Regions from separate parts of the Metapseudomonas resinovorans NBRC 106553 genome, predicted to be linked through region 3. Evidence: riboswitches for the same ligand, from Rfam matches in the RefSeq annotation. Region 3 holds a riboswitch; each other region holds the start of a gene.
The links. Region 3 has a riboswitch for cobalamin ahead of btuB (TonB-dependent vitamin B12 receptor). Riboswitches for the same ligand answer to the same signal wherever they lie in the genome.

Region 1: another riboswitch for cobalamin. It lies ahead of PCA10_RS03305 (CbtB domain-containing protein); the one in region 3 lies ahead of btuB (TonB-dependent vitamin B12 receptor).
Region 2: another riboswitch for cobalamin. It lies ahead of cobG (precorrin-3B synthase); the one in region 3 lies ahead of btuB (TonB-dependent vitamin B12 receptor).

The regions. Positions count from the first base shown of each region.
Region 1 is NC_021499.1:722,581-730,207, forward strand. Features, by position in the region: gene cobN (cobaltochelatase subunit CobN) at 1-2,900, opposite strand, end outside; gene cobW (cobalamin biosynthesis protein CobW) at 3,059-4,111, opposite strand; cobalamin riboswitch at 4,204-4,398, opposite strand; cobalamin riboswitch at 4,457-4,673, shown strand; gene PCA10_RS03305 (CbtB domain-containing protein) at 4,776-4,961, shown strand; gene PCA10_RS03310 (CbtA family protein) at 4,973-5,686, shown strand; gene PCA10_RS03315 (cobalamin biosynthesis protein) at 5,683-6,093, shown strand; gene cobM (precorrin-4 C(11)-methyltransferase) at 6,090-6,860, shown strand; gene PCA10_RS03325 (sugar nucleotide-binding protein) at 6,957-7,627, shown strand, end outside.
Region 2 is NC_021499.1:707,302-714,928, forward strand. Features, by position in the region: gene PCA10_RS03215 (FecR domain-containing protein) at 1-491, opposite strand, end outside; gene PCA10_RS03220 (sigma-70 family RNA polymerase sigma factor) at 488-988, opposite strand; gene cobJ (precorrin-3B C(17)-methyltransferase) at 1,099-2,754, opposite strand; gene PCA10_RS03230 (precorrin-2 C(20)-methyltransferase) at 2,754-3,506, opposite strand; gene PCA10_RS03235 (precorrin-8X methylmutase) at 3,503-4,129, opposite strand; gene cobG (precorrin-3B synthase) at 4,126-5,442, opposite strand; cobalamin riboswitch at 5,532-5,724, opposite strand; gene PCA10_RS03245 (bifunctional cobalt-precorrin-7 (C(5))-methyltransferase/cobalt-precorrin-6B (C(15))-methyltransferase) at 5,806-7,011, shown strand; gene PCA10_RS03250 (cobalt-precorrin-5B (C(1))-methyltransferase) at 7,103-7,627, shown strand, end outside.
Region 3 is NC_021499.1:1,950,424-1,958,050, reverse strand. Features, by position in the region: gene PCA10_RS09015 (cobyrinate a,c-diamide synthase) at 1-172, opposite strand, end outside; gene cobO (cob(I)yrinic acid a,c-diamide adenosyltransferase) at 169-780, opposite strand; gene btuB (TonB-dependent vitamin B12 receptor) at 794-2,662, opposite strand; cobalamin riboswitch at 2,730-2,942, opposite strand; gene PCA10_RS09000 (O-methyltransferase) at 3,045-3,695, opposite strand; gene PCA10_RS08995 (C40 family peptidase) at 3,703-4,227, opposite strand; gene PCA10_RS08990 (C40 family peptidase) at 4,368-4,985, opposite strand; gene PCA10_RS08985 (NAD-dependent deacylase) at 5,054-5,818, opposite strand; gene PCA10_RS08980 (DNA-3-methyladenine glycosylase I) at 5,852-6,523, opposite strand; gene ttcA (tRNA 2-thiocytidine(32) synthetase TtcA) at 6,572-7,396, opposite strand.

The DNA of each region.
Region 1 (7,627 bases), 1.2 Mb from region 3:
GCGTCGAACAGGCGGATGAGGTTGGCGAAGGCGTCGCGGAAGAAGCCCGACACCCGCAGGGTCACGTCCACCCGTGGGCGATCCAGCAGCGACAGCGGCAGGATCTCGAAGTCTTCCACCCGCTGGCTGCCGGCCTGCCACACCGGGCGCACGCCCATCAGTGCCAGGGCCTGGGCGATGTCGTCGCCGCCGGTGCGCATGGTGGCGGTGCCCCACACGGAAATGCCCAGCTGGCGCAGGTGGTCGCCCTGGTCCTGCAGGTGGCGTTCCAGCAGCAGGCTGGAGGACTGGAAGCCCAGGCGCCAGGCGGTGGGCGTGGGCAGGTTGCGCACGTCCACGGTGAAGAAGTTGCGCCCGGTGGGCAGTACGTCGAGGCGCCCTCGACTGGGTGCGCCGCTGGGGCCGGGGGGGACGAAGCGGCCGTCCAGCGCCGCCAGTACGCCGCCGATCTCGGACGCGCCGCAGGCGTCCAGGGTGGGCGCGATGACACGGCGCAGGCTGTGGATAACCCCATCGCTGGCGGGCCCGAGGGAGCCGAAGTCCAGGGTCTCGATCAGCCCCATGGCCAGCAGCTCGAGGCGCTCGCGGGTATCGCCATTGCTGCGCCAGGGTTCGTCGCTGATGGCTTCCAGCAGCATCGGGCGCGGGCCTTCCCAGGGCTCGGCCCAGGCCAGGTCCAGCGGGTCGGCGCCAAGGCCGAGGTCGCTGGCCAGGGCGCGCAGCAGGCTGGCGTTGGCGCCCTTGCCATCGCCACGGGGGATGCGTACCAGGGACAGCAGGGTGTCGTTGCGCAGGCGTCCGACCGGGGATTCGCCGAACACGTGCAGGCCGTCGCGGATCTGCGACTCCTTGAGGTCGCAGAGGTAGGCGTCCAGTTGTGGCAGCCAGCTGTCCGCGTCGTCATTGAGGCTGAGGTCGAGCTCGCGGTCGAGGGCGGTGGCTTTCACCAGCTCGAGGATTTCCCCGCGCAGTTGCACGGCGCGGCGCGGGTCCAGCAGGGAGGCGTCGTAATACTCGTCGGCCAGGCGCTCCAGGTCGCGCAGCGGGCCGTAGTTTTCCGCGCGGGTCAGCGGTGGCATCAGGTGGTCGATGATCACCGCCTGGGCGCGGCGCTTGGCCTGGGCGCCTTCGCCGGGGTCGTTGACGATGAAGGGGTAGATGTTCGGCAACGGGCCCATGACCGCATCCGGCCAGCACTCGGCGGACAGCCCCACGCCCTTGCCCGGCAGCCACTCCAGGTTGCCGTGCTTGCCCACGTGGATCAGCGCGTCGGCGGCGAACACCTCGCGCAGCCAGAAATAGAAGGCCAGGTAGCCATGGGGCGGCACCAGGTCGGCGTCGTGGTAGATGGCCGCCGGGTCCAGCTGGTAGCCCCGCGCCGGCTGGATGCCGACGAAGGCCAGGCCGAAACGCAGGCCGGCCACCATCATGCGACCGCCACGGAACATCGGGTCCTGCTGCGGTTCGCCCCAGCGCTCCGTCACCGCGCGCTGGTTGGCCTCGGGCAGGCGGGCGAAGCAGGCGAGGTAGTCGGCCAGCGCCAGGCTCTGGGCGCAGGGCCGCGCGTCCAGGCTGTCGAGGTCGTTGCTGACCCCGCCCAGCAGGCTGTGGATAAGTGCCGTGCCGCTGTCCGGCAGGCCGGCGACGGGATAACCCTCGGCTTCCAGGGCGCGGAGGATGTTCAGCGCGGCGGCCGGGGTGTCCAGGCCCACGCCGTTGCCGATGCGGCCGTCGCGGGTCGGGTAGTTGGCCAGGATCAGCGCCACGCGCTTGTCGGCGTTGGCCTTGCTCGCCAGCGCGCACCAGCGTCGCGCCAGCGCGGCGACGAAGTCCATGCGCTCGCGGTGCGGCAGGTAGCAGACCACGTCGCTCTGGCTGCGCTCGCTGCGCCAGGCCAGGCCCTTGAAGCTGATGGGGCGGGTGATGATGCGCCCATCCAGTTCCGGTAGGGCGATGTGTATGGCCAGGTCGCGCGGGCCCAGGCCTTGTGGGTTGGCTTCCCAGAGCGGCTGGTTGTCCAGGGAGCAGATGGCCTGCAGCACCGGGATATCGCGACGGAAGGGGCGCAGGGCGGGGGCCTCGGGGTTCGACTGGGCGAACCCCGTGGTGTTGATGATCAGCGCCGCGTCGGCGGCGTCCAGCCAGTCTTCCACCGCCACCAGGCAGGCGGCTTCCTTGAGGCTGGCGACGGCGATGGGCAGGGGATTGAGGCCCTGGGCGGCCAGGCGTGTGCAGAACTCGTCGATGAAGGCGGTGTTCGCCGCCTGCAGGTGGGTGCGGTAGAAGAGCAGGGCTGCCACGGGCCGATCGGGCTGCCATTCGGCCCGCCAGTGTTCCAGGCCAGCCGGGCGAATGCGCGGGTGGTACAGGGTGACCCGGGGCAGGGTCTGGGGCTCGCGCCAGGGGTAGTCGCGGCCCAGCCCCTGGCTGGCCAGGTAGTTGAACAATTGCCGGGCGTTGTCCATGCCGCCCTGGCGCAGGTACTGCCAGAGGCGCTCGGCCTGCTCGGCCGGGACATTGCACAGGCCGGCCAGCTCCGGGTCGGGGCGGTCGTCGCCGGGCACCAGGATCAGGGTCGCACCGCATTCGGCCAGGGCCACCAGTTGCTCGATGCCGTAGCGCCAATAGCCGACGCCGCCATGCACCGAAACGAGGATGACCTTGGCGTGCCGCAGCACCTCGTCGACGTAGAGGTCCACCGAGGCGTGGTTCTGCAGCTGCATGGGGTTGGCCAGGCGCAGGCTCGGGTAGTCCTCGGGCAGCTCGCGGGCGGCCTCGGCCAGCAAAGCCAGGTGGGAATCGCCGCTGCAGAGGATCACCAGCTCGGCGGGCGTCTGGGCCAGGTGGGCGATGCCGTCGTCGGGGACGAAGCCGCCGGGTTGGGTGCGTAGCAGGTGCATGGCGGGACCCTCTCCCCAACCCTCTCCCTGAAGGGAGAGGGGCCAGTTCGGTGCGTGCGGTCGTGGCTGGGTGGCTCCGTAGGATGGGTTGAGCGAAGCGATACCCATCGATATCGCATCGTGGGTATCGCAGGCTCAACCCACCCTACGGTCGTGGGTCAGGCCAGCGCCGTGCGCAGTTCGTTGGCGATGGCGGCCTGGTCCAGTTCCTGGCCGATCACCACCAGGCGGGTGCCACGGGTTTCGTCTTGCAGCCACTTGCGGTCGAAGTGCTTGTCGAAGCGCTTGCCCACGCCCTGGATCAGCAGGCGCATGGGCTTGCCGGGGATGGCGGCGAAGCCCTTGATGCGCAGGATGGCGTGGTGCTCCACCAGTTGGCCGAGGGCTTCGAGCAGGGCGCCTTCGGCCACTTCCGGCAGGTCGAGGTGGAAGGAGTCGAACTCGTCGTGGTCGTGGTCCTCGTGGCCTTCGTGGTCATGGTGGGTGGGGCGGCTGTCGATGTGCAGCTCGGCCTCGGCGTTCAGGCCCAGCAGGATGTCCAGCGGCAGCTTGCCGCTGCTGGCTTCGATGATCTTCACCGCCGGCGGCAGCTCCTCGGCCACCTCGGCGCGCACGGCGGCCAGGGCGTCGGCGTCGAGCAGGTCGGCCTTGTTCAGTACCACCAGGTCGGCGCTGGCCAGCTGGTCCTCGAACAGCTCGTGCAGGGGGGATTCGTGGTCGAGGTTCGGGTCCTGGCGGCGCTGTTCGTCCACCTGCTCGGGGTGGGCGGCGAAGGTGCCGGCGGCCACGGCCGGGCTGTCGACCACGGTGATCACCGCGTCGACGGTGCAGGCATTGCGGATTTCCGGCCACTGGAAGGCCTGCACCAGGGGCTTGGGCAGGGCCAGGCCGGAGGTCTCGATGAGGATCTGGTCGAGGTCGCCGCGACGGGCCACCAGCTCGCGCATCACCGGGAAGAACTCTTCCTGCACGGTGCAGCACAGGCAGCCGTTGGCCAGCTCGAAGACACGGCCCATGGCTTCTTCTTCGCTGCAGCCGATGCTGCATTGCTTGAGGATTTCGCCGTCGATGCCCAGCTCGCCGAACTCGTTGACGATCACCGCGATGCGGCGGCCCTGGGCGTTGTCCAGCATGTGGCGGAGCAGGGTGGTCTTACCGGCGCCGAGGAAGCCGGTGACGATGGTGACGGGGAGTTTGGCCAGGGTTTTCATGCGCGCCTCTGCGTGGTCGGTCGGCGGGCATGACGAACGCAGCGGGACTCGGCCCGCGCAACGGATTCGCCACCGGATCACCCCGCCCGGTTGTCTGGAATATCGTCGAGGCAGGTCTCCTGGCTCACAGCCTGGCGCGTTGCGCCGTCTCTCCGCCTTCCCGCCCGAGGGGCAGTGGCTGTGGATAAGACATCAGCTGTTCACAGTTGCGGGGGCAGCCGTGGTTTGGACCACGTTCCCTCTTAGCTCCGGCGCCTGGCCGGAGAACCTCGAAAGGGCGAAGGCTACGCAGCACCCGGGCGACGGTCAATCGCGGCAGTTGACGCTTGGTCGGTCTCATGGTGTCCTAGCGGGGTTTTTTCAGGTGCCCTGCGTCGTCGTACACAGGGTGAAACGGGAAGTCGGTGCGTCCATTTCGGACTAGTCCGACGCTGCCCCCGCAACGGTAAGCGAACGTAGGGTTAAGTAAGCCACTGTGCCAATCCGGCATGGGAAGGCATGCCCATCCAGCCCCAAGGCTGGCGTCGCAAGCCCGGAGACCGGCCTGATCACGTTTTGGCAACCCGCGGTGGGCGGGCGCAAGCCGGAAACCTGGGCGCCTCCGTGCCCGCTTCCCCGCGCGCGTCCTTCTGCCGGTATCACTAGCACTGCAGAGGGAACTTCAATGTCCAGCCGCACCCTGTCCCATTCCGCCGTATCCTCCCAGACCCTGTCCCAGCGCCTGGCACTGGCTATCGGCGCCGGCCTGATCGGCCTCGCCCTGGTGTACTTCGCCGGCTTCTCGCATATCGAGGCCGTGCACAACGCCGCCCACGACACCCGCCACAGCGCCGCTTTCCCCTGCCACTGAGTGATGACCCGATGATCAAGCGTATCGCCCAGACCGCCGGGTTCGCCGGCCTGATCGCCGCCCTGGTGCTGACCCTGCTGCAGAGCCTGTGGGTCACCCCGCTGATCCTCCAGGCGGAAACCTATGAAAGCGCCGAGCCGGTAGCGGCGGAGCAGGCCCATGACCACGCGCACGGCGGTGCAGCCGTCGCCCACAGCCATGAGCACAGCGACGAGGCCTGGGCCCCGGAAGATGGCTGGCAGCGCACCCTGTCCACCGGTGGCAGCAACCTGGTGGTGGCCGTGGGCTTCGCCCTCATCCTCGCCGGGCTGTTCAGCCTGCGCGGCCCGAGCCGCGCCTGGCAGGGCCTGCTCTGGGGCCTGGGCGGCTTCGCCACCTTCGCCCTGGCGCCGTCCCTCGGCCTGCCGCCGGAACTGCCGGGTACCGCCGCCGCCGACCTGGCCCAGCGCCAGGCCTGGTGGATCGGCACCGCCTCGGCCACCGCCGTGGGCCTGGCGCTGATCGCCTTCGGCCGTCACTGGGCGTTGCGCGTGGTCGGCCTGGCGCTGCTGGTGATTCCCCATGTGCTGGGCGCGCCGCAGCCTGAGGTGCATGCCAGCCTGGCGCCGCAAGCGCTGGAGCATGAGTTCATCGCCGCCTCCCTGATCACCAATGCGGCCTTCTGGGTCGTGCTGGGCTGGGCCGCCGCCTGGCTGTACCAGCGCAACGCTTCGACCGCTGTTTGAAACTGGTCGCCGGACTGGGCTGTCGCGCTGGCTGCCCGCCGGATGAACTGCAGCGCCTGCTGCTGCAGTGCCTTGCCGAGGCCGGCGCCAGCCTCGACGAGCTGGTCGCCCTGGCCAGCAGCGAGGCTAAGGCCGCGGAGCCGGGGCTGATGGCCCTGGCCGCGTGGCTCGGCCTGACGCTGTACGGCCTGCCTGTGGATAGCCTCGCTGCCCAGGCCGGGCGCCTGAGCCAGCCTTCCGCGCGGGTGCTGGCGCTCACCGGCAGCGCCGGAATCGCCGAAGCCGCCGCCCTGGCCCAGGCCGAAGCCCTGTTCGGCGGGCCTGTCCGCCTGCACATCGATAAACGCCGCAGTGCCAGCGCCACCTGCGCCCTGGCCTGCATTGCCCACGAGGCTGAACGGCCATGACGGTCTATTTCATCGGCGCCGGTCCCGGCGATCCGGAACTCATCACGGTGAAGGGCCAGCGCTTGATCCGTTCCTGCCCGGTGCTCCTCTATGCCGGTTCCCTGGTGCCCGAGGCCGTGCTGGCCGGGCACAGTGCGGAGCAGGTGGTGAACACCGCCGAGCTGGACCTGGCGCAAATAGTCGCCCTGCTGGCCGAGGCCGATGGGCGGGGCCAGGACGTGGCGCGGGTGCATTCCGGCGACCCGTCGCTGTATGGCGCCATTGGCGAGCAGATCCGCCACCTGCGCGCACTGGGGATTCCCTATGAGGTGGTACCCGGCGTGACCGCCACCGCCGCCTGCGCCGCGCTGCTGGGCTGCGAGCTGACCCTGCCTGAGGTGTCGCAGACCCTGATCCTCACTCGCTACGGCCACAAGAGCCCGATGCCAGAGGGCGAGGCCCTGGGCGACCTGGCCCGGCACCGCGCGACCATGGCCATCCACCTGGGCGTGAGCCAACTGGCGAAGATAGTCGAGGAGCTGCTGCCGCATTACGGCGCCGCCTGCCCCATCGCGGTGATCCACCGCGCCAGCTGGCCGGACCAGGAACAGGTCACCGGCACCCTGGGCGACATCCTGCCCAAGGTGGCGGCGCGGGATTTCCGCCGCACTGCGCTGATCCTGGTGGGCGAGGTACTGGCCGCCGAAGGCTTCGCCGACTCTTCCCTCTACCGCGCCGGGCATGCCCACCTCTATCGCCCCGGCAAGGCGCAACCGCCACATGGCTAGTGACGTACGCCGGTGAAACCCGCAGAATGCGGCTCTTATGCGGCGGGAAATAGCCCGCCCACTCCTTCTAACCGGCTTTAAGCGACCTTTTTCTCTATGCGAATGCGCTTGATGCTGTTGGGTGGCGGCAATTCACTCGGACAGGCGCTGATTCGCCTGGGTGCCGAGGAAGACATAGGTTTTCTCGCTCCGCGTCCGCCCGAACAGGGCTGGGACGCCGCCAGCCTGACCCAGCTGCTCGATGACACCCGGCCCGACGCCGTGGTCAACCTCGCCTACTACTTCGACTGGTTCCAGGCCGACGAAGTCAGCGACGCTCGCCTGTCGGCCCAGGAGCGCGGTGTGGAACGCCTCGCGGAGCTCTGCCAGCACCACGGCATCGTCCTGCTGCAGCCTTCCAGCTACCGGGTCTTCGATGGCTCCCGCGCCACCGCCTACAGCGAGAAGGACGAGCCCATCCCCCTGAGCGAGCGCGGCCAGGCCATCTGGCGCATGGAACAGAGCGTACGCGCGGCCTGCCCCAAGCATGTGCTGCTGCGCTTCGGCTGGCTGCTCGACGACAGCCGCGAGGGTTCCCTGGGGCGTTTCCTCAGTCGCGCCGAGCAGGCCGACGAGATCTGCCTGGCCGACGATCGCCGCGGCAACCCGACGCCGGTGGACGATGCCGCGCGGGTGCTGCTGGCGGTGATCAAGCAGCTGGATTGCGCGGCGCCGCTCTGGGGCACCTACCACTACGGTGGCCACGAGGCGACCACGCCCCTGGCCCT
Region 2 (7,627 bases), 1.2 Mb from region 3:
CTGACGAGGATTTCCCCACGGCACAGTTCGACCAGCCGCTGCTGCGAGTCGAAGCGGATATCCACCGCCGTGTCGGTGTTCAGCTGCAGCTGGCTGCCATCGGCCAGCGCCAGGCCCCGGCGTTCGCCGGTGGCGGTGGCGAGGTCGGCGGAAAGGCGCTCCCAGGGCGTGATGTCGCGGGTCAGCCAGAGCGCGCCGCCGGCCACGGCCATGCCGGACAGCAGCTTCAGTGCCTGGCGGCGCTGCAGCCCGGCGCGGGCGTTGTCCAGCACCAGACCGGCACCGGGCATGGCCTTCAGGCCGGTGCCCAGCTCGCGGTCGAGTTGCTGCACCCGCTGCCAGGCCAGTTCGTGGTCGCCGCTCTGGCCGCGCCAGTGCTCGCAGGCCTTGTGCAACTCGGTGTCGCCGCTGCCGCGCAGGCGCATCAGCCAGTGGATGGCCTGGCGCACCACCTGTTCGTCGGGGCCGGCGACCCGGCTCTGGCCGCTCATTCCTCGAACCGCAGCAGGTAGCAGTGGTACAGGGCGTCGGCCACGTAGCGTTCCACCGAACGCAGGGAGATGCCCAGGCGCGCGGCGACTTCCTTGTGGGTGAGGCCCTCGCACTGGGCAAGGAGGAAGGCGGTGCGCGCCTTGGGCTTGAGGCGGTCGAGCAGCAGCGCGATACGTTCCAGCAGCTCGAGGATCAGCTCGCGTTCCTCGGGGGAGGGCGCCTGGGCCTCGGGCAGGTGCGCCAGGGCTTCCAGGTAGGCGCGCTCCAGTTCCTCGCGCCGCCAGTGGTCGATCACCAGGCCGCGCGCCACGGTGCGCAGGAAGGCACGCGGGGTGTGCAGCTCGAAGCTGTCGCCCTTGCCCAGCAGGCGCAGGAAGGTGTCCTGGGCCAGGTCCGCGGCATCGGCGGCATTGCCCAGCCTGCTGCGCAGCCAGTTCTTCAGCCAGCCGTGGTGCTCGCTGTACAGCGCCTGGAGGGTGATGGGGGGAGAGGACATGAAGGGCACCGCAAGATGCGATAGCAAATGAAAATTAATCGCATTTTCATCGTGGCGCGGGGTATTTGCAACAGCGCCGTGTACGGTTGCCGATGGGTATCGCCGAGCGTTCAGCGATACCAGCGCGGCGTATACACCCAGTCCTCGCCATTGCCCCTGGGCACGCGACGGGTCAGGGACGAGCCGATGATCACCAGGGTGCGCATGTCCACTTGCTCGGGAGTCAGCTCGCCGAGGCTGGTGATGCTCAAGCGTTCTGCCGGGCGGCCGATGTCGCGGCCGAGCACCACCAGGGTTTCCGGGGCGCGATGGCGGCGGACGATTTCCAGCGCACGACCCAGCTGCCAGGGCCGTGATCTGGAGATGGGGTTGTAGAAGGCCATGGCCAGGTCGGCGGCGCCGGCATGGTCCAGGCGCTTCTCGATCACGTCCCAGGGCTTGAGGTTGTCCGACAGCGACAGCAGGCAGAAGTCGTGGCCCAGCGGGGCGCCGGCCTTGGCCGCTGTGGCCAGGGCGGCGGACACCCCGGGGAATACCTGGAGCTCCACCCGCAGCCACTCCGGATCGCGGGCGTCGTCCAGCGCTTCGAGCACGGCGGCGGCCATGGCGAACACGCCGGGATCGCCGGAGGACACCACCACCACGCGGCGGCCGCTGGCGGCCAGCTCGAAGGCGTGGCGTGCGCGCTGCAACTCTTCGCGGTTGTCGGTGCAGTGGGCCACCTGGTCGGGGCGCAGGGGCCCGGCCATGCGGATGTAGGTTTCGTAGCCGAGCAGGTCCTGGGCCTCGTCCAGGGCCTGGCGCGCGGCCGGCACCATGAACTCGGCCGCGCCGGGGCCGAGACCGATGACGGTCAGGCGCCCGCGCGGCTGGCCGATGGTCGCAGGCTCCAGGGGCGCATCGGCCAGGTGGATGGCGATGCCGTCGGCTTCCCGCAGCAGGGGCGGCAGGGCGGACTCATCGGCGCCGAAGCGCAGTGGCACGCCCAGTTCGGTGGCGGTCGCGGCGAGTTGCCCGTCGACCATGCGCTCCCGCGTTGCCAGCAGGCAGGCCAGGGACAGCGGCGCCAGACCGGCATCCGCCAGGGCCTGGCGGATGGCTTCGGCACTGGCTTTGCCGATGATGCGGGCGACGGCCGCGCGGGGGTGGATCAGCAGTTCGTCGCGCTGCGCCGGGCGCGCTTCGGCGGTGATGTGGATAACCCGCTGCGCCTCGTCGGCCAGGGGCAGGCTGACCGCTGCCAGCCAGGGAGCGTCGCCTTCCACGCGCACCGCCTCACCGCCCAGCAGGTCGGAAACGAAGCGCTTGCCCTGCTCGATATCGGCCAGGGCATAGCCCGCCGGCGGGTCCAGCAGGCAGGTGCCGAAACGCAGCTCGCCGCTGGTGGTGATGGCGGGTGCCACGTTCAGGGTCGCGGCGATTTCCCGCGCCATGCGGTTCACCCCACCCAGGCCACCGAGCAGCGGCACCACGGCGCTGCCGTCCTCGGCCAGCGCCAGCACAGGCGGCTCGGCACCCTTGCTGGCCAGCAGCGGCGCCAGGGCGCGGATGAGGATGCCCGCGGCGCACAGGCCGATGATCGGCGTGTCGCTGCGGTAGAGCTCGCGCAGGGTTTCGCCGAACTCGGCGTAGCACTCGTCGGCGCCTTCCACGCGGCCGGCCAGGCCGAGGACTCGCGCCTGTGGATAAAGCGCCTGCACCCGGCGCGCGGTGGCCAGGCCGCCGTTGCCGAGGAGGACGATGGCCGGGGCGTTAGGCTGTTCCATCAACCCCTCCACTTCTGGCCGGGGATGACGACCATCGAGAAGTAGGGCGAGGCCATGGGGTCCACCTCGTCCAGCGGCACGATGCGCTGGTTGGCCATGGTGGCGCGCTCGACGTAGTGGGCGCGGCCGGCGATGCCGAGCTCCTGGAGCACCCGGCGGACCTTGTCGAAGTTGCGCCCGAGCTTCATCACCACGGCGGCCTCGGCGTCGGCCAGGCGTGCCTTCAGCTCGTCTTCCGGCAGCACGCCGGAGAGCACCGAGAGACTCTGGTTGCGGTACACCAGGGGCACGCCGAGCACCGCCGCGCTGCCCAGCATGGAGCAGACGCCGGGCACCACTTCCACTTCGTAGCGCTCGGCCAGGCGGTCGTGCAAGTACATGTAGGAGCCGTAGAAGAAGGGGTCGCCCTCGCAGATCACCGCCACGTCGCGACCGGCTTCCAGGTGCTGGGCAACCTGCTCGGCGGCGGTGTCGTAGAAGTCGCTGATGACGGTTTCGTAGGACAGCGGCGGCTCCAGTTTCTCGGTGGTCACCGGGTAGACCAGGGGCATGCGCTGCTGGGTCTCGGTCAGGTGCTGCTCGATGATGCCGAAGGCATTGCCGCCCTGGCCCTGGCTGGCCTTCGCCTTGGCCACGAAGTAGCCCACTATCGGCGCCGACTGCAGCAGGCGCAGGGCCTTGAGGGTAATCAGTTCTGGATCGCCGGGGCCCACGCCCAGGCCGATCAGCCGTCCCTTGCCGTTGCTCATCACTCCACCTCCGTGGCCAGGGCGTTGACCGCCGCGGCGGCCATGGCGCTGCCGCCGCGCCGACCGCGCACGATCACGTAGGGCACGCCACGGCTGTCGGCGGCGAGCATGTCCTTGGACTCCGCCGCACCGACGAAGCCCACCGGGAAACCGAGGATCAGCGCCGGCTTCGGCGCGCCGGCGTCGAGCATCTCCAGCAGGTAGAAGAGCGCGGTGGGGGCGTTGCCGATCACCACCACACTGCCCTCCAGATGCTCGCGCCAGTGCTCCAGGGCCACTGCCGAGCGGGTGTTGGCAAGCGTGCGGGCCAGCTCCGGCACGCCGGGGTCGTTGAGGGTGCAGATGACCCGGTTGTCCGCCGGCAGGCGTGCGCGGGTGATGCCTTCGGCGACCATGCGCGCATCGCAGAGGATCGGCGCGCCGGCGGCGATGGCGGTGCGGCCGGCGGTGCCGGCGCCAGGGGAGAAGCGCAGGTCTTCGACCACATCGACCATGCCGCAGGCGTGGATCACCCGCACCGCGAGTTTTTCCAGGTCGGCGGGAATGCCGGCCAGGTCGGCCTCGGCGCGGATGATGGAGAAGGAGTTGCGATAGATCTCCTGACCATCGCGGATGTACTCGATCATGGGGTGGAACTCCAGGTGTCAGGAGAGGCGGCCAGGCGCTCGCCGGCCTCGATGATGCCGATATCGCGCGCCAGCAGCCGGCCGAAGCCGGCGCCGTCGCGCTGGTAGAGGTCATAGCGGCCGGGGGCGACGGCCAGCAGGGTGAAGGGCGCCACATGGGCGGCGGCGCAGGAACGCGGGCAACCGCTGAGGTGCACCACGGCGGCGTCTGGCAGCAGAGGTGCGAGGGCCTGGGCATCGGCCTTGGTATCGGCCAGGCCCTTGGTGCAACCGGCCGAACCGGTGCAGGCGATCAGCCGCGCCAGGGGCTCACGGGCATCGGTGGCGAGGCCGAGCTGGTTCATGGCCTGCAGTACGGCGTCGGTGTCGCGGGCGTTGGGCAGCAGCAGCGATTGCCAGGGTGTGAGGCGCAGGTTGCCGTCGCCGAAGGTGTCGGCGAGATCAGCGAGGGCGTCGAGTTGCGCGGCATCCAGCCGGCCCAGGGCCGGCGCGCCGCCGACATGGCGCTCGGCGACAACGCCCAGGTGGGCGAAGGCCTGCGGCGCGGGGCGCTGCCAATTGCCCGCCGGCAACAGGGGGCGATCCAGGCGCTGTTGCAGGCGCAACAGCAGGTCGCCTTCGGGGTGTTCGGCAAGCAGGTGGCGCATGCGCGTCTGCTCGGGTGTCGCCAGTTCGAGGAAGAGTTCCAGCAGGGCTTGCAGCAGCGCCGGCACCTGGGCGCGCGGCACGGCGGCCAGGGCGGGGGGCTGCTCGGGCGAGTGTGGCGGGCAGCCGGCCAGGCCGAAGGCGAACAGGGCGTCGTCGCCCCGACCCATGGCGGACAGCCAGATGTCGTGGGGATGTTCCAGCATCGCCACGGCCTCGCCGCCATCGAGCAGCAGGGCGAACTTGGGCGATAGGGCGTGGAAGTGCGCCTGGTCCTGCAGCAGGTCGAGGATGTGTTCGGCCAGCGGCGAGATATCCACAAGGGCGTCGGTGTCGAGGCCGGCCAGGGGGCTGACCATCAGGTTGCGCACATCGTCGGCGCCGGGGGAGCCGGCACCCAGGCCGGCCGCCAGCAAGGCGTCGATCAGTGCCTGTTCTGCGTCGGGGCGCACGCCACGGATCTGCAGGTTGGCGCGATTGGTGGCCTCGATCACCCCGCTGGCATGGGCGCTGGCTGCGGCGGCCACGGCGCGGGCCTGGGCCGCGCTCAGGCGGCCGCAGGGCAGCTTGATCCGGCAGATACCACCGTCCTGCGCCTGGACGATACGCAGCAACCCCGGGCAGGCCGAGGGGCGGACGGATCGCGGATTGGGCTGGGCGTGTTCCACTCAGGTCACCATGGTTGGCGTCGCGGCGACCCGATTCCCCGACTGTCAGGGACAACGTTGCACCGATACACCCCGCTCGATACGTACACACGCGACTGGTTTCATCGGCAGGTCTCCTGGCTGGCAGGTCATCATCCAGTGCGGCCTTCCCGAAAAATTCAGTGGCCTGGATTGCATGGACTCGCTGCTTACAGTTGCGGGGGCAGCCACGGCTCGACCGTGTTCCCTCTTAGGCCGGGGCTCGTCAGGTGAGCGCCAGCGACCGATGAAGGGCGCTATTATGCCCGCTTTGCCCAGACCTAGGAAAAGGCTGCCTGTCGGAAGCTGGATGGCCTTGGCGTTTTCAGAGATCGAGGACAGCAGATGCAGCCCTGGCTGACAGTGGTGGGAATTGGCGAAGACGGCTACGCGGGCCTCGGCAAGGCCGCGCGCCACGCCTTGCTGGGCGCCGTCGAGGTGCTCGGCGGAGCGCGCCAGCTCGACCTGTTGCCGCGCTGCATCGGTGCCCGGCGCAGCCCCTGGCCCAGCCCTTTCTCCCTGGCGCCGGTACTGGAAAAGCGCGGTACGCCGGTCTGCGTGCTGGCCAGCGGCGACCCCATGCTGTTCGGCGTTGGCGCGAGCCTGGCGCGGCAGGTGGCGGCGGAGGAAATGCGCGTGATCCCGGCGCCGTCTTCCTACTCCCTGGCTGCCGCGCGCCTCGGCTGGCCGTTGCAGGACGTGACCCTGCTCTCGGTGGTGGCCCGGCCCCTGGCCGCGCTCAATGCCCACTTGCACGACGGTGCGCGTCTGCTGGTGCTGAGCAATGACGGCACCAGTCCGGCGGCCATCGCTGCGCAGTTGGCCGAACATGGCTTCGGCCCCAGTCGGCTAACGGTGCTGGAGCACCTGGGCGGCGAGCGTGAGCGGCGCATCGAGGGCATCGCCAGCGACTGGAGCCTCGCCGAAGCCGCCGCGCTCAACCTGCTGGCCATCGAAGTCCGGCCCGCCGATGGCACCTGCCCGCTACCGACCACCAGCGGCCTACCTGATGAGGCCTATCGCCACGACGGCCAACTGACCAAGCGCGATGTCCGCGCCATCACCCTGGCGCGCCTGGCGCCACGTCCCGGCGAACTGCTGTGGGACGTGGGCGCCGGCTGCGGCTCCATTGGCATCGAGTGGATGCGCGCCCATCCCGGCTGCCGCGCCATCGCCGTGGAAGCCAACGAAGGACGCCAGGGCCATATCCGCCACAACCGTGACACCCTCGGCGTACCCGGCCTGCAATTGGTGGCCGGCCAGGCCCCGGCGGCGCTGGACGGGCTGCCCGCGCCGGACGCCATCTTCATCGGCGGCGGCGTTACCGAACCGGGCGTGCTGGACCGCTGCTGGGCAAGCCTCAAACCTGGCGGCCGCCTGGTGGCCAATGCCGTGACCCTGCAGAGCGAAGCCACCCTGGTGGCCTTCCGCGAACGCCAGGGCGGCGCGCTCACCCGCATCTCCATCGCCCAGGCCCAGCCACTGGGGGATTTCGATACCTGGCGCTCGGCGCTGCCGATTACGCTTCTGGACGTGACCAAGGATGCGTAGGTTGGCGCTGAGTGCAGCGAAGCCCAACGTCGAGGCCCGAGCTGTTGGGCCTCGTTCCTCGGCGCCAACCTACGTGGGACCCTGAGCAGCCATGCGTGACGAAACCCCCGAACAGCCCGCGCCGCTGCGCAGCGGCTACACCACCGGCAGTTGCGCCACCGCCACCAGCCTGGCGGCGGCGCGCCTGCTGCTGGGCGGGGTAACGGCCGACGCTGTGGAGATCGTCCTGCCCAAGGGGCAGCGGGTGCTGATGCGTCTGGAGTTCTGTCGGTTGATGGAGGGTGGCGCCGAGGCGGGCACCCTCAAGGACGCCGGCGACGACCCCGACGTGACCCACGGTGCGTTGATCTATGCCCAGGTCCGCCTGGCGCCGGAGCCCGGCGTGCGCTTCCATGCCGGCCCCGGTGTCGGCACCGTGACCAAGCCGGGCCTGACCCTGGCCGTGGGGGAGCCGGCGATCAACCCGGTGCCCCGGCAGATGATGACCGGGCACCTCCTGGACCTGGCTGCCGATCACGGCTATGCCGGCGGCTTCGAGGTGAGCATCTGCGTGCAGGGCGGCGAGGCGCTGGCGCTGAAGACCATGAACCCGCGCCTGGGCATCCTCGGTGGCCTG
Region 3 (7,627 bases):
CGGACGCACGGGCGAGGATCATCGGGTCGAGGAAGTCCGGCCCGCACTTGAACACCCGCACCCGCTTGCCCTGGCGGGCATGCAGGCGCGCGAGCGCGGCGGTGACCGTGGTCTTGCCCTGGCCGGAGGCGGGAGCGGCGATCAGAAGCGCGGGGCAGGAACGGGCCATCAGAACTCCACGCCCTGCTGGGCCTTCACCCCGGCCTTGAAGGCATGCTTGACCAGGGTCATCTCGGTAACGGTGTCGGCGGCGTCGATCAACCCCTGGGGCGCGCCACGGCCGGTGGCGACCACATGCTGGTGTTCCGGGCGGGATTCGATGTCGCGCAGCACCTCGTCCAGCGCCAGGTAGCCGTGCTTGAGGGCGATGTTCAGCTCGTCCAGCACCACCAGGCCGATCTCCGGGTCGTCCAGCAGGTCTCGGGCCACCGCCCAGGCGACGCGGGCCTTGTCGATGTCACGCTGGCGGTCCTGGGTATCCCAGGTGTAGCCCTCGCCCATCACGTGGTAGCTGACTTCCTCGGGGAAGCGGCGGAAGAAGTTTTCCTCGCCGGTGGACATGCCGCCCTTGATGAACTGCACCACGCCCACCTTGAGGCCGTGGCCCAAGGCCCGGGCCACCATGCCGAAGGCCGAGCTGCTCTTGCCCTTGCCGTTGCCGGTGTGCACCAGCAGCAGCCCGTACTCGTCCCGGGCCTGGGCGATCTTCTCGTCGATCACGGCCTTCTTGCGCTGCATGCGCGCCTTGTGGCGGGCGTCGCGTTCGGCGGATTCGCTCATCGGTGATCCCTCGTTACAGAGCCTGGTAGCGAACAGTGAAGTACACCGCCTGGCCAGGTTGGTTGAAGTCCTGTGCGGTTTCGTAGTCGGCATCGAGCAGGTTGGTCACCTTGGCTTGCAGGCGCCACTCCTCGTTCAGCCAGTACTCGCCGCGCAGGTCCACCGTGGCGTAACCGGCCAGGCGATCGTTGTTTTCCACATCGTCGAAGCGCCGCCCCTCGGCATGCAGGGTAGCGCCCAGGCCGAGCTTGCCGAAGCGTCGATCCAGGTCGAGGTTGAACACCTGCTGGGCCCGGCGTGGCAGTTGGTTGCCACGGTTCTGGTCGTGGGAGCGGTTCTCGCTGTCCAGCAGGGTGGCGTTGGCATTCCAATCCCAGCCCAGCCACTGGCTGCCCAGCACCAGTTCGACGCCGTCGATGCGGGCCCGGCCAATGTTGTTGGGGCTGCCGAAGGGCCCGAGGCCGGAGTTGGCGTCGTGGACGATCAGGTCGTCCACCTCGTTGCGGAAGGCGTTGACCGACCAGTGGCCCCAGCCGTGCTTGCCCTCGATCCCGGCCTCGAAGTTCTCGGAGGTCTCGGCGTCCAGGTTGGGGTTGCCGTAGTCGGGGAAGTACAGTTCGTTGAAGGTGGGCGCCTTGAAGGCGGTGCCGTAGCTCAGGCTGAAGCGCAGCGCGTCGGTCAGGGCGTAGCCCCAGGCGGCGCTGCCGGTGTCGTGGGTGCCGAACTGCTGGTTGTCGTCGCGACGCAGGGACAGCTGCCAATCCTGGCGGCCGTACTCACCCAGATACTGGGCGAACCAGCCCCGGTTCAGCCGCGAATCGCGGTCGAAGGCGGTGGAGCTGCTGACTTCGTCCCGCTGCCAGTCGTAGCCCAGGGTCAGCACGTGGCCTTCGGCCAGGGTCAGGTCATTCAGCCAGGAAGCGGAGTCGCGCTGGGAATCGAAACGCGAATAGAACAGCCCACCGGTCTCGGTGCGGGCGAGGTCTTCGCTGCGCCCGGCCTGCAGGGTCACATCCCAGCGCTCCAGGGGGCTGAAGCGCGCACGACCGCCGGCCAGGCGTTGTTCGTTGTCGGCGTTGGCGTTGTGGCCACCGCCGGGGTTGTAGGGGCTGACCAGGTCGAGGTCGGTATGGCCCTTGGCGCGCATCAGGGTGCCGTCCAGTTCCAGGCCATTGTCGAAGCGGTAACCGGCGCGCAGGTTACCGGACAGGTTGCGGTAACCGTCGTCGTCCGGCTCGTGGTAGCTGTTGCGCGCGTTGAGCGCGTCGATACCGTCGGTGTCCTGGCTGCTCACGCCGAGGCTGTACCAGGCGCGGCCATCGCCACCTGCCACACCGGCGGCGCCCTGGTAGCTGTCGTGGGTACCGTAGCCGGCGGAGAACCAGGGCTTGGCGCCCTCCTTCGTGCCCTTGCGGGTGAAGATCTGGATCACCCCGCCGATGGCCTCGGAGCCATAGAGGCTGGAGCGCGGGCCACGGACCACTTCGATGCGCTCGATCAGTTCCACGGGAAGGTCCTGGAAGGCGGCGAGGCCATTGCTCACCGAGCCCACCTTGACCCCGTCGATCAGCACCAGCACATGGTCCGACTCGGTCCCGCGGATGGACACCGTGGTCTGCTTGCCCGGCCCGCCGTTGTTGCTGAGGGTGATGCCTGGAACACTGCGCAGCAGCTCGGGCACCGAGCGCGCCTGGGTGCGCTCGATCTCGGCGCGGTCGATCACGGTGGTGGCGGCGAGGCTCGCGCGCACCGGCCGCTCGCTACGGGTGGCGGTGACCACCTGCTCGTCGAGGGTCAGGGGCGCAGCGGCCAGGAAGGGGGAAATGCTGGTACTGCCGAGCAGCGCAAAGGCCGCCGGCCCGATGAAAGGCTTGCGAATCATGGTCTGGATCTCCGTCGTGCCACCCGCGCGACATCTATAGGGGGTACTGCATGCGGAAGGCTCCGCGATGCCCTGCTTGCACCAGGCCGGTCTCCGGGCTTGCGAGTGGAGCCTGAGCTCCCGTGCCGCGCCTTCCCGTGCAGTGCACAGTGGCCGATTGCGGCGTTCTACTCGCCTACCGTTGCGGGGGCAGCGCCGGATTCTTCGAAGGAATGGACCGGCTTCCCTGTTTCACTCCCTGGGTCGAAACCAAGGGGGCACCTGAGGCAGCGGCGAAGGTTAGAGGGTTGGGGGAACAGCGTCAAACCCGATGGATCAGCCAGGGAATCGATGGGTATCGCTTCGCTCAACCCGCCCTACCCGCGCCCCCCCTGACTGCCTGTCAGCGTTTGCGGCAGAGGGTCAGGCCATCGCCCAGCGGCAGCAGGGAAAGGTCGACGCGCGGGTCGTGCTTCAGAGCGAGGTTCAGGGCCTGGATGGCGCGGGTGTCGGGATCGTCCGGCGCGGTTTCCAGCACGCGACCGCTCCACAGCACGTTATCGAACAGAACCAGGCCGCCCTGGCGCACCAGGCGCAGGGCCTGCTCCAGATAGGCGGGGTAATTGGCCTTGTCGGCATCGATGAAGATCAGGTCGAAGCTGCCATCCGCCAGGCCGGACAAGGTGCCCAGCGCCGGCGCCAGGAGCAGTTCGATGCGCTCGGCGAGGCCCGCCTCCCGCCAATAGCGACGGGCGATGGCGTTGTAGTCGCCGGGCAGGTCGCAGCAGACCATTCGGCCGTCGTCCGGCAACTCCGCGGCCATGCACAGGGCGCTGTAGCCGGTGAAGGTACCCACCTCGAGGATGCGCCGGGCGCCCGTCAGCTTGACCAGCAGGGCCATGAACTGGCCCTGCTCCGGCGCGATCTGCCAGCGGGCCGTGGGCATGGCCGCGGTTTCCGCACGCAGGCGTTGCAGCAGCGGGGTCTCCCGCAGCGAAACATCGAGCAGATAGCCATAGAGGGCGTCGTCGAGATTCAGCGTGCGGTTGGTCATGGGCGCCTCAGTGAGTCTGGGCCACGCGCGGGGCGAAGAGCACCCGCTTGGCGCTCAGGTAGCTACGTTGCCAGTAGCTGTTGGACAGACTGTCCAGGCGCACCGTTCCGCCGGTGCGCGGCGCATGGACGAAACGACCTTCACCCACATAGATGCCGGCGTGGCTGACCTGCCCGCCGCCATTGGTGGCGAAGAACACCAGGTCGCCGCTCTGCAACGCATTGGCGCCGATGCTGGGGGCGCGCATGGCGATCAGCTCGCCGGTGGTGCGCGGCAGGCTGATGCCGGCGACATCACGGTAGACGTAGCCGATCAGGCCGCTGCAGTCGAAGCCGCTGTCCGGGGTATTGCCACCCCAGCGGTAGGGCGTGCCCACCAGGCCCAGGGCGCGGAACAGCACATCTTCGGCGACGGGCGAGAACTGCTGGGAGGGGGCGTAGACGACGGGAGCGGGAGGCGGCGGCGCCTTGCTCGCGCAAGCGGTGAGCAGCGCAGCCAGGGTGAGGATGGCAAAGCGTTCCGGTGCGAGCATGGCAAGTCAGTCCTGACTTGAGGTATGCACGCTAATTTGCTGATCTCACAGTGATATTGCAAGTGAAAGCTGCACGATCAGGCAGAAAAAAACCGAGGGGGCCGTCGAGGCCGCCTCGGTTTCTCGTCCCGCCCGCCCGATCAGCGATGCAGCGGGTGGCGTGGGGTGTTCATGGCCAGGACGCGCTTGGCTTCCATGTAGCTGGCCTTCCAGTAGCGGTCGTCGAGGCTGTCGACGCGCACACCGCCGCTGCGGTGGCTGCTGGAATGGATGAACTGGTCGTCGCCGATATAGATGCCGGCGTGGCTGACGCGGCCACGACCACGGTTGTTGAAGAACACGATATCGCCGGGTTGCAGCTCGCTGCGGGCGATCACCGGGGCCTTCAGGTTGATCATCTCGCGGGTGGAGCGCGGCAGCTGGATGCCGGCCTCTTCCTTGAACAGGAAGCCCACGAAGCCGCTGCAATCGAAGCCGGTCTTCAGGGAGCGGCCACCGAAGCGGTAAGGCGTGCCCACCAGCTCGAAGCCACGCTCCAACAGGCCATCGGCCAGGGAGGGCATCTGGTAGGGCTCATCATCGGTGAGATTGGCCAGGTCCAGAGCGGTGAGCTCGTGGCGGGCCAGCAACGAATCAGGAGCGCCGTCGGCTACCGGAGCCGCCGACTGGTATTCGGGCTGCTGCTGCACATTACTTGCGCAAGCGGCGAGGAACAGCGCCAACGTGATGGGCACGAGGGGTGCGAAGCGCTTCAGCATGGGCACGACCGTGTCAGACAATTTTTAATGACGGCCGACTATGCCCTCTATCGCTCTCATATGCAAATTTAATCGCCCGAAATGTGACTTAGCAGTCCTTGCAGGACTTCTAAGGCTTTTCCTCTGAGGTGGACGTCGACCACAGGACTGAGGTCGGTGAGCGCCGGGTTGATCTCCACGGTGAAACCGCCTGCTTGGCGGGTGCGGAGGACGGGCTCGATGATGTAGGGAAAGCTCGCCGTGGTTCCCACCGAGATCACCGCATCGAATCCCTTGCGTAGCTCGGCGTAGAGGCTGTCGATGGCCTGCTCTGGGAGCATTTCTTCGAACAGCACCACGGGTGGCCGGAGAATACCACCACATTCATGGCATTTGGGAGGCATTTCCCCTGCCAGATGTCGGGCAAGGTCGGGACTTTCCGCCCCGCAGGATTGGCAGAACAGCGGCGACAGCTCGCCATGGATCTCGATCAACCTGTCCACGGGGGAACCCGCCTGGCGGTGGTAGCCATCGATATTCTGGGTCAGCACCCAGCACTCGGGCTTGAACCGCTGCAGCTCGGCGATGGCCTCGTGACCGGCGTTCGGCCGGGCGCCCAGGCAGGCGCGTCCGAGCTGGGCGAGGTACTTCCAGCAGAGCGCCGGGTTGCGCCGCAGCATGGGCCCGGAGAGCGCCTCCTCGATGGGTAGCCCCTCCTCCGTCACACCGTTGTACAGGCCACCCAGGCCCCGATAGGTGGGCAGGCCCGAATCGGCCGACAGCCCGGCCCCTGTGATTACCAGAATCCGCTCGGCCGCCTGGATGGCCGCCGCCACACGCTGGATATCCGACATCTTCCCTCCCCGCCCGCCGGTGTCCGGCGAGCTTCAGTGATTGACGGTATGGGCCAGCATCATGGACAGCTGGCAGAGCGGGCGGCCGCTTTCGGCGTGCCACTGGTTGAAGGCGGCCTGCACCAGGGCCAGGTCCTTCAGGCTGGTGGGCGCCTTGTCGATGATGTCCTGGGCTTTCAGCGCGACCACCATGTCATCGGTGGGGATGAAGGAGTCCTTGCCCACCATGCGCAAGAAGCGCGGCGCCGAGAGCCCGCCCAACTGGCTGCCGTGCTTGGCCAGGTACTTCCAGAGCCCGACTATGTCGCTCACCGGCCAGTCGGCGACCAGGGCGCCGAAGCTGCCCTTCTCCCGCGCCACGTCGAGCACGAACTGGGCGTTGCGCGGCACGCTCTTGAGCTTGCCCAGGTGGCGGATCACGCGGGCGTCCTGCATCAGCCGCTCCAGGTGCTCGGCGCTCATCAGCACCACCTTGTGCGGATCGAAGCCGAAGAACACCTCTTCGAAGGCCGGCCACTTGGCGTCCACCAGGCTGTGCTTGAGGCCCGCACGGAACACCCGCAGCGCCAGCAGCGACAGGTAGCGGTCGTCGGTGAGCGCCCGCAGCTCGGCGTCGCTGCGCGGCTGCGGCAGGCGCGCTTCAAGGGCCTCGGCCGAGCCGAAGCGGTTCAGGCAATACTCGTGGAGCCAGCGGTAGTCGCGCATGGGGAATCCTTTCTGGCCGGGGGAGGAATGCCCCCGGCGCATGCCGAATCAGATATTGACCACGTCCAGGGTACGCGGCGCCGCAGTCTCGTCGATGCGCAGGCTGGCGAAGTCGAACAGGTTGCGGTCGGCCAGTTGCGAGGGCACCACGTTCTGCAGGGCGCGGAACATGATCTCGGTGCGGCCCGGCGACTTGCGCTCCCAATCGTTGAGCATCTCCTTGACCACCTGGCGCTGCAGGTTTTCCTGGGAGCCACAGAGGTTGCACGGGATGATCGGGAACTCCTTGAGAACGGAGTAGGCCTCGATATCGGCCTCGTTGCAGTAGGCCAGCGGACGGATCACCACGTTGCGGCCGTCGTCGGCCAGCAGCTTGGGCGGCATGGCCTTGAGGGTGCCGCCGTAGAACATGTTGAGGAAGAAGGTTTCCAGGATGTCGTCGCGGTGGTGCCCCAGGGCCATCTTGGTCGCGCCGATCTCGTCGGCGAAGGTATAGAGAGTGCCACGGCGCAGGCGCGAGCAGAGCGAGCAGGTGGTCTTGCCTTCCGGGATCTTCTCCTTCACCACCGAGTAGGTGTCCTTCTCGATGATGTGGTACGCCACGCCGATGGACTCCAGATACGCCGGCAGCACGTGCTCGGGGAAGCCGGGCTGCTTCTGGTCCATGTTCACTGCGACGATCTCGAACTTGATCGGGGCGACCTTCTGCAGGTACAGCAGCACGTCCAGCATGGTGTAGCTGTCCTTGCCGCCGGACAGGCAGACCATGACCTTGTCGCCATCCTCGATCATGTTGAAGTCGGTGATGGCCTCGCCGGCCAGGCGGCGGATACGTTTCTGCAGTTTGTTCTGGTTGACCGAAAGGGTGCCCATGGTGCTCTGAAGTCCGGGGGGAATGCGAAAAGCTGGCTATTTTACGCACAAAGCGCGCGCGGCCCCAGCCCCATCGTCAGCCTGTGCTAGGTTCTGTACGAAAAGTCGTCGAGCGAAGGTCAGGCTAGGCAAAAATCGGTGAGGAAGCGGAGTTAACGAGCTGTTAATGAGCATTGCGAACCGATTTTTAACAACGCATCACCGAGCGCAGACAGTTTTCGTACGAACCTA